2 regions of the Acidovorax sp. FW305-C-20-28 genome follow, and region 2 is predicted to be linked to the other one. Evidence: riboswitches for the same ligand, from Rfam matches in the RefSeq annotation. Region 2 holds a riboswitch; the other holds the start of a gene.
What was found. A riboswitch is a leader RNA that binds a small molecule or an ion and turns the genes downstream of it on or off. The one in region 2 is predicted to bind thiamine pyrophosphate.

Region 1 (3,406 bases), on a different contig from region 2:
CTATGGATCGCCGGCCGAGTTCGACAACCACCTGCCACCCGAGCAACTCAGGCCTCTGCGCGAGGACATGGTGCTGTTCGGCGAGGTCAGCCACAGCTATGGCCATGGCGACACCACCTTCCTGGCATTCCACCGCAACGGTAGCTTCTTCCCGTTGGTCTATGGCCACGATACCGGGGAGCGCGAGTGGAACGAGCTGTACCACCACGTTGGCACCGTGACCCTGTCCCTGGACGACCTGCTGGAACCCCGCATCCGCAAGTGCACTGCAGAGCTGGGCCGTCGGCTGGCGGAAAACCACTGGTAAGCGCCGCCCCTGGCGGCGCAGCCAGCCTCAAGCGGCCCTGGGGCGTGTGGCCCAGGCCGCCCCAAAGCTGAAGGCCAGCGCCGGCAGCGCCGAGCCTGCGCCCGGCAGCACCAGCGGCGCCACGTGGTAGACCGCAATGCCCAGCAGCCAGAGGCCCACGGGCAGCCAGTTCACCTGGGGGACGCGTGCCAGCAGCGCCGGTGCATCGGTGCCAAAGGCCAGGCGGCCCAGGATCACGCCGAACAGCGGCACGAACACCGAGCTGAGCAACAGCAAAAAGGGTTCCAGGCTGTGCATGGGCAGCACCAGTGCGAGGGCCGTGCAGGCCACGGCCATCACCACGCCCCAGCGGCGCACGCCCCAGCGTGGCAGCAGGCTGTGGGCCGATACAGCGCCCGAGTAGGTGTCGCCGTAGGCATTGTCCACTTCGTCGATCAGGATCAGTGACAGCGCGATCAGCCCGCCCTGGGCCAGCAGCAGGGCCTGCACCAGGTCCTTGCTGGGCAAGGTCAGCGCCACCAGCACGCCCAGCGTATAGCACCATATATTGGCCAGCGCATAGCCCAGCCAGGTGCCGCGCAGCGCCGAGTTGCCGCTCTTGCCATGGCGCGCATAGTCGGCCACCAGCGGCAGCCACGAGATCGGCATGGCGATCACCAGGTCCAGCGCGGGCAGCACGCCCATGCCGCCGGTGCCGGGTCGATTCCACAACTGCGCAAAGCCCTGCGCGTTGGCCAGCGAGAGAAACTGCCAGCTCAGCCACAGCAGCGACAGCACTACCAGCGGCAGCGCCACGCGCGCGATCAGCTTGCGTACCAGCTGCACCATCGATGCGCTGATCAGCAGCACCACCACGCCGCCCCACAGCAGCGTGGCCAATACCGGCCATTGCCCGCCGGCCATGCTGCCCGCCTGGCGGCCGATGGCCACCGTGGCCTCGCTCATCACCACCAGCTCGAACGTGCCCCAGCCCACGAGCTGCACGATGTTCAGGATGATGGGCAGGCCGGCAAACGTGCGGCCGTAGACCGCGTGCATCAGCCCCGCGCTCGCCAGCCCGCTGTCGCAACCGAGCTTGGCCACCCAGCCCAACAGGCCGGCACCCACGATGGAGCCGGCGACGATGGCGATCAATGCCTCTTTGGTGCCCAATGCCGGCATGAGGTAGCTGCCCACCTGCATGACCAGCAGGCCCACGCCCAGGCTGAACCAGAGCGAGGCATGGTCGTGCCACTGGAAGACGCGGCGCTCGGGGCTGACCGGGGCCAGCGCCTCGTTGGCAGGGGTGGTCGTGGAAACATGTGCGGACATGGTGGTCGGGCTCTCCGTTCAGACAATGGACGACAGAGCAGGGTCGGCAGCGTACTGGCTGGACCCCAACGCACCAGCCGCGAGGGCAGGGCGCCAGGTATGGCGTATGCGGACTGCTTCCCTGCGCGAGGATGATCTCAATCAGGTTCAAAGGGACTCTCTCAGCCTCGACCGGTTGTTACCCGGCTTCGGCACCCCTAGCTGGCCGCGATTCTATCGCCAGAAACAAAAAAAGCGGCCCGCGCCGTGGCGGGCCGGGCGGCGCGAAAGCGTGGCGGGTATGCCGAGGACGCGCAGGTCGCCTGCACTTCATTCGGGCCCCTGCGACATTTGGGGGCTTTTACATTCGGTCACCGATGGTAGATTCGGTCGATTCAAAGGAGGGGATGGTCGTGCAGTTGTTGACCTTGTCTTGTGCAAACTGCTCTGCGCCGCTGGAGGTGCGTGCGGATCTGGAGCGATTCACCTGCAGCTACTGCGGAACGGCGCAGATCGTCGAGCACTCGGGCGGGGTGGTGTCCACACGCAAGCTGGAGACGGCGATCAACGCAGTGCAGAGGGGCACGGATCGGACGGCCGCGGAACTGGCCATGCCGCGCTTGACCCGTGAACTCGATGAGCTCATGAGCCAGAGGGCACAGATAGTGCATCGGGTGCAGTTGCGGGTGGAGCATGCCAAAACCGGCAGGCACACCATGGCAATCATCGCCACGTTCGTCGTCGTGATCCTCTGGGCGATCTTTGTGAGCCCGATCGAGCCGAAGTCCACACTGGGCGAGATCTTGAAGATCGTGGTTTTTTGGATCGTAGCGATCGGGACCCCGGCCCTGGTCTATCGGGAGACCAAGCTGCCGAAAATCGATCTGGTGCAAGAGACGGAGCACTTGGATGAGAAGATCGACAAGGTCCGGGAGCACATCAAAGCGAACCGGCGCATTCTGGATACGCTGCCGACTTGATGGCGTTCATGGCCGCAGTACACCGTCAGGCCGGCGGTGCATCCAGAATGCTACGGTTCATCTCAATGCGCTCCTGTATTTGCGCGATTCGCGCGTCGATCTCGGTCAGTGCCGGCTGAATATCGATGGGGAGCACCTTGATCGACTGGAAAGCGAGCGCTGGGACAGCCACACAAGCCACAAGCCAGACAAAGATGGACGAGCCGTTGAACGATTCATCGAGCAGCAGGATGATCAAAGGGCCTATCAGGAGCACAGCCACGAATGGGATAAGGCACTGCATCAACCGTCCTACCTGGGCCAGGTTGCGCTTTGTCTGGGCTTCACGTATCAGCTCTGCCTTGCTTTTCTGGGCTGCTTCCAGCTCGCGCTCCAGCCGCACCAGTGCCAGCTCCGCCGCTGTGCGGTCCGTGCCCTGTTGTACATCCCGGATGGCGGTTTCGATCTTCTTTAGCCAAACCACCCCACCTGAACGTTTGACGATCTGCTCGGTTCCGCAGTAACTGCATGCGAAGCGCTCCAGATCCCCTTCAATTTCGAGAGGGGCCGAACAGTTGGCGCACGAGAGTTTCAATAGCTGCACATGGGGTCCTTGAAGGTCGCTGTCGAATTTAGCATCGCTGTCCCGCCTCTTCGGTAGAGAGTTGTGCCACCTGCCATACCGCGGTCTCCGTTCTGTCACACGCCCTCCCTAGACTCCCCCGCTTTACTCACGAGGGGAAAACCACAATGACAGTTCTTCGCAGTCTCTGGACGCTGGGTGCCGTGTGCGCCGCTACCGCACTGCTTGCCGCCTGCGGCGGCAGCGATGACAACAACGGCGGCGAGC
Region 2 (3,406 bases):
CAGCCCCTTGCTGGCCGCGAAATCGCGCACTTCCTGCGTGATCTTCATGGAGCAGAACTTGGGACCGCACATCGAACAGAAATGCGCCACCTTGGCACTGTCCTTGGGCAGGGTCTCGTCGTGGTACTCCTGGGCCGTCTCCGGGTCCAGGCCGAGGTTGAACTGGTCCTGCCAGCGGAAGTCGAAGCGCGCCTGGCTCAGCGCGTCGTCGCGCGCCCGGGCACCGGGGTGGCCCTTGGCCACGTCGGCCGCGTGCGCGGCGATCTTGTAAGCGATGATGCCCTGCTTGACGTCGTCGCGGTCGGGCAGGCCCAGGTGCTCCTTGGGCGTCACGTAGCACAGCATGGCCGTGCCCATCCAGCCGATCATGGCCGCGCCGATGGCCGAGGCGATGTGGTCATAGCCCGGCGCGATGTCGATGGTCAGCGGGCCCAGGGTGTAGAACGGCGCCTCGTGGCAGGTCTTGAGCTGCTCGGTCATGTTGGCCTGGATCATGTGCATGGGCACATGGCCCGGGCCTTCGATCATGGTCTGCACGTCGTGCTTCCAGGCGGTCTGCGTGAGCTCGCCCAGGGTGTGCAGCTCGGCGAACTGGGCCTCGTCGTTGGCGTCCGAGGCGCAGCCCGGGCGCAGGCCGTCGCCCAGGCTGAAGGACACGTCGTAGGCCTTCATGATGTCGCAGATGTCCTCGAAGTGCTCGTACAGGAAGCTTTCGCGGTGGTGCGCCATGCACCACTTGGCCATGATGGAGCCGCCCCGCGAGACGATGCCCGTGCGCCGCGCCGCCGTGAGGTGGATGTAGGCCAGGCGCACGCCGGCATGGATGGTGAAGTAGTCCACGCCCTGCTCGGCCTGCTCGATCAGCGTGTCGCGGAAGATCGCCCAGGTCAGGTCCTCGGCGATGCCCCCCACCTTCTCCAGCGCCTGGTAGATGGGCACGGTGCCGATGGGCACGGGGCTGTTGCGCACGATCCAGTCGCGCGTGGTGTGGATGTTCTTGCCGGTGGACAGGTCCATCACGTTGTCGGCGCCCCAGCGGATGGCCCAGACCAGCTTTTCGACCTCTTCCTCGATGCTGGAGGTGACGGCCGAATTGCCGATGTTGGCGTTGATCTTCACGAGGAAGTTGCGCCCGATGGCCATGGGCTCCACCTCGGGGTGGTTGATGTTGGCGGGGATGATGGCGCGCCCGCGCGCCACCTCGTCGCGCACGAACTCCGGCGTGATGACCCGCGGAATGCTGGCGCCCATGGGGTTGCCTGCCAGGCGCCGTTCACGGCCTGCATCGGCTTGGTACTGCGCCATCCACTCACGCTTGCCGTTCTCGCGCAGGGCCACGTACTCCATCTCGGGCGTGATGATGCCCCTCTTCGCATAGTGCATCTGCGTCACGTTGGCGCCACTGCGCGCGCGCAGGGGTTGGCGCTGCAGGGCCGCGGCCTCGGCGCGCAGTTGGGCCAGGCGCACGGCATCCTCGCTCTTTTGGCCGTCGTCGAGCGCCAGAGGCGCACGGCCTTCGTAGGCCTCGGTATCGCCACGGCCGGCGATCCAGCCGCCGCGCACGCTGGCCAGGCCACGGCGCACATCGATCACGGCCTCGGGGTCGGTGTAGGGGCCCGAAGTGTCGTAGACGCTGACCTGCTCGCCGTTGGTCAGCGCGATGTCGCGCACGGGCACGCGCAGATCGGTGTGCAGGTGGCCAGGCAGGTAGGCCTTGCGCGAGGCCGGAAAGGGCTCGCGCGTTGCGGCCAGCAGCTCGGCGAATTGTTCGCGGGCAAGGGGATCGGGTGCATTCATGGGGCAGGTCTCCAGGTTCCGGTGGCAAAGGGATGTGCTCCGGAATGGACCTGGCGCCCCGCGCACGCGCCAGGGCATGGCGCATGAACGGCATGCTCCACCCAGGCAGCCGAAAAAAAGGCGTGCGCGCGCAGGCATGAAGGTCGGCTCTTCTTCCGCCGGTATGAACCGGATCAAGTTCGTCGGGTTCGCAGGCCGCCTGACGGATCCACCATCAGGCCCTTTGCATCTCAGCGCTTTCGCACACCCCGGAGCAGGCGCCAGTATAGCCACACCGCCCTGTGGCGGCGTTTCAGATGCGCCCGATGATCACCACGGCGAAGAAGAACACCGCGGCGATGACCGTCCACTTGAGCACGACAAGCCCCCAGCGCTTGTAGTGCGGCTGGCCCGTGCCTGCATAGAAGGCGAAGGACACGGCAGCCGCCAGCAGCAGCGCCATGACGACCCAGCGAAACAGCAGCATGGGGCCGCCGGCTTACCAGGCGCGCGCAGGTTGCGCGAAGCCGCGCGGTGCCTGGCGCTCGTCCTCGAAGGTGACTTCTTCCCAGGCATCGGGCTGCGAGAGCAGCTCGCGCAGCAGCAGGTTGTTCATCGCATGGCCCGAGCGGAACGCGCTGTAGGCGGCCAGCAGAGGCCGGCCGATGATGTACAGGTCGCCCATGGCGTCGAGGATCTTGTGCTTGACGAACTCGTCGTCGTAGCGCAGTCCGTCGCTGTTGAGCACCTTGTAGTCGTCCATCACGATGGCGTTGTCCAGCCCCCCACCCAGGGCCAGGCCGTTGGAGCGCATCATCTCCACGTCGCGCGTGAAGCCGAAGGTGCGCGCACGTGCGATGTCGCGGCTGTAGTTGCCCGACCCCAGGTCGAACTCCACGCGCTGGCCGGTGGAATCCACCGCAGGGTGGTCGAAATCGATCTCGAAGCTCAGCTTGTAGCCATGGTAGGGCGTCAGGCGCGCCCACTTGGCCTGGGCCCCACTGCCCTCGCGCACTTCCACGGGCCGCTTGATGCGGATGAAGCGCTTGGGCGCATTCTGCAGCTCGATGCCCGCGCTCTGCAGCAGGAACACGAAGGACGACGACGACCCATCGAGAATGGGCACCTCTTCGGCCGTGATGTCCACATACAGGTTGTCCAGCCCCAGACCGGCGCAGGCCGACATCAGGTGCTCCACGGTATGCACCTTGGCGCTGCCCACCCCGATGGTCGATGCGAGGCGCGTATCGGTCACCGCATCGGCGCGGATCGGAATATCCACCGGCTGCGGCAGGTCGACCCGGCGGAACACGATGCCGGTGTCGGGCTGGGCCGGCCGCAGGGTCAGCTCGACCCGCTGGCCACTGTGCAGCCCCACGCCGACGGCGCGGGTCAAGGTCTTGAGGGTGCGTTGCTGGAGCATGCCCCGATTGTAAAAGGGCAGGCCCAACCCCGCTGGCAATAGGACCACCGCGCCCAGGCCCATGGAAAAGGGGCCCGAAGGCCCCTGGGAGAAGACTCAGGAGCCGTCGGGCAGCCCCTTCACCCGGCGTTCAATCTGCCTGCTTGCGCAAGAAGGCCGGGATTTCGAGGTCGTCCATGCCACCCGAGGACAGCGCGTCCACGCGGG

Region 1: linked by a shared signal. The riboswitch ahead of AC3WOH_RS13140 (purine-cytosine permease family protein) and the one ahead of thiC (phosphomethylpyrimidine synthase ThiC) in region 2 are both predicted to bind thiamine pyrophosphate.

Annotation. Positions count from the first base shown of each region.
Region 1 is NZ_JBYSYM010000009.1:191,975-195,380, forward strand. It holds gene AC3WOH_RS13135 (SMI1/KNR4 family protein) at 1-307, shown strand, start outside; gene AC3WOH_RS13140 (purine-cytosine permease family protein) at 335-1,618, opposite strand; TPP riboswitch at 1,720-1,827, opposite strand; gene AC3WOH_RS13145 (hypothetical protein) at 2,011-2,577, shown strand; gene AC3WOH_RS13150 (TFIIB-type zinc ribbon-containing protein) at 2,603-3,160, opposite strand; gene AC3WOH_RS13155 (esterase-like activity of phytase family protein) at 3,307-3,406, shown strand, end outside.
Region 2 is NZ_JBYSYM010000002.1:322,669-326,074, reverse strand. It holds gene thiC (phosphomethylpyrimidine synthase ThiC) at 1-1,797, opposite strand, end outside; TPP riboswitch at 1,931-2,058, opposite strand; gene AC3WOH_RS04775 (hypothetical protein) at 2,090-2,263, opposite strand; gene lpxC (UDP-3-O-acyl-N-acetylglucosamine deacetylase) at 2,276-3,199, opposite strand; gene ftsZ (cell division protein FtsZ) at 3,330-3,406, opposite strand, start outside.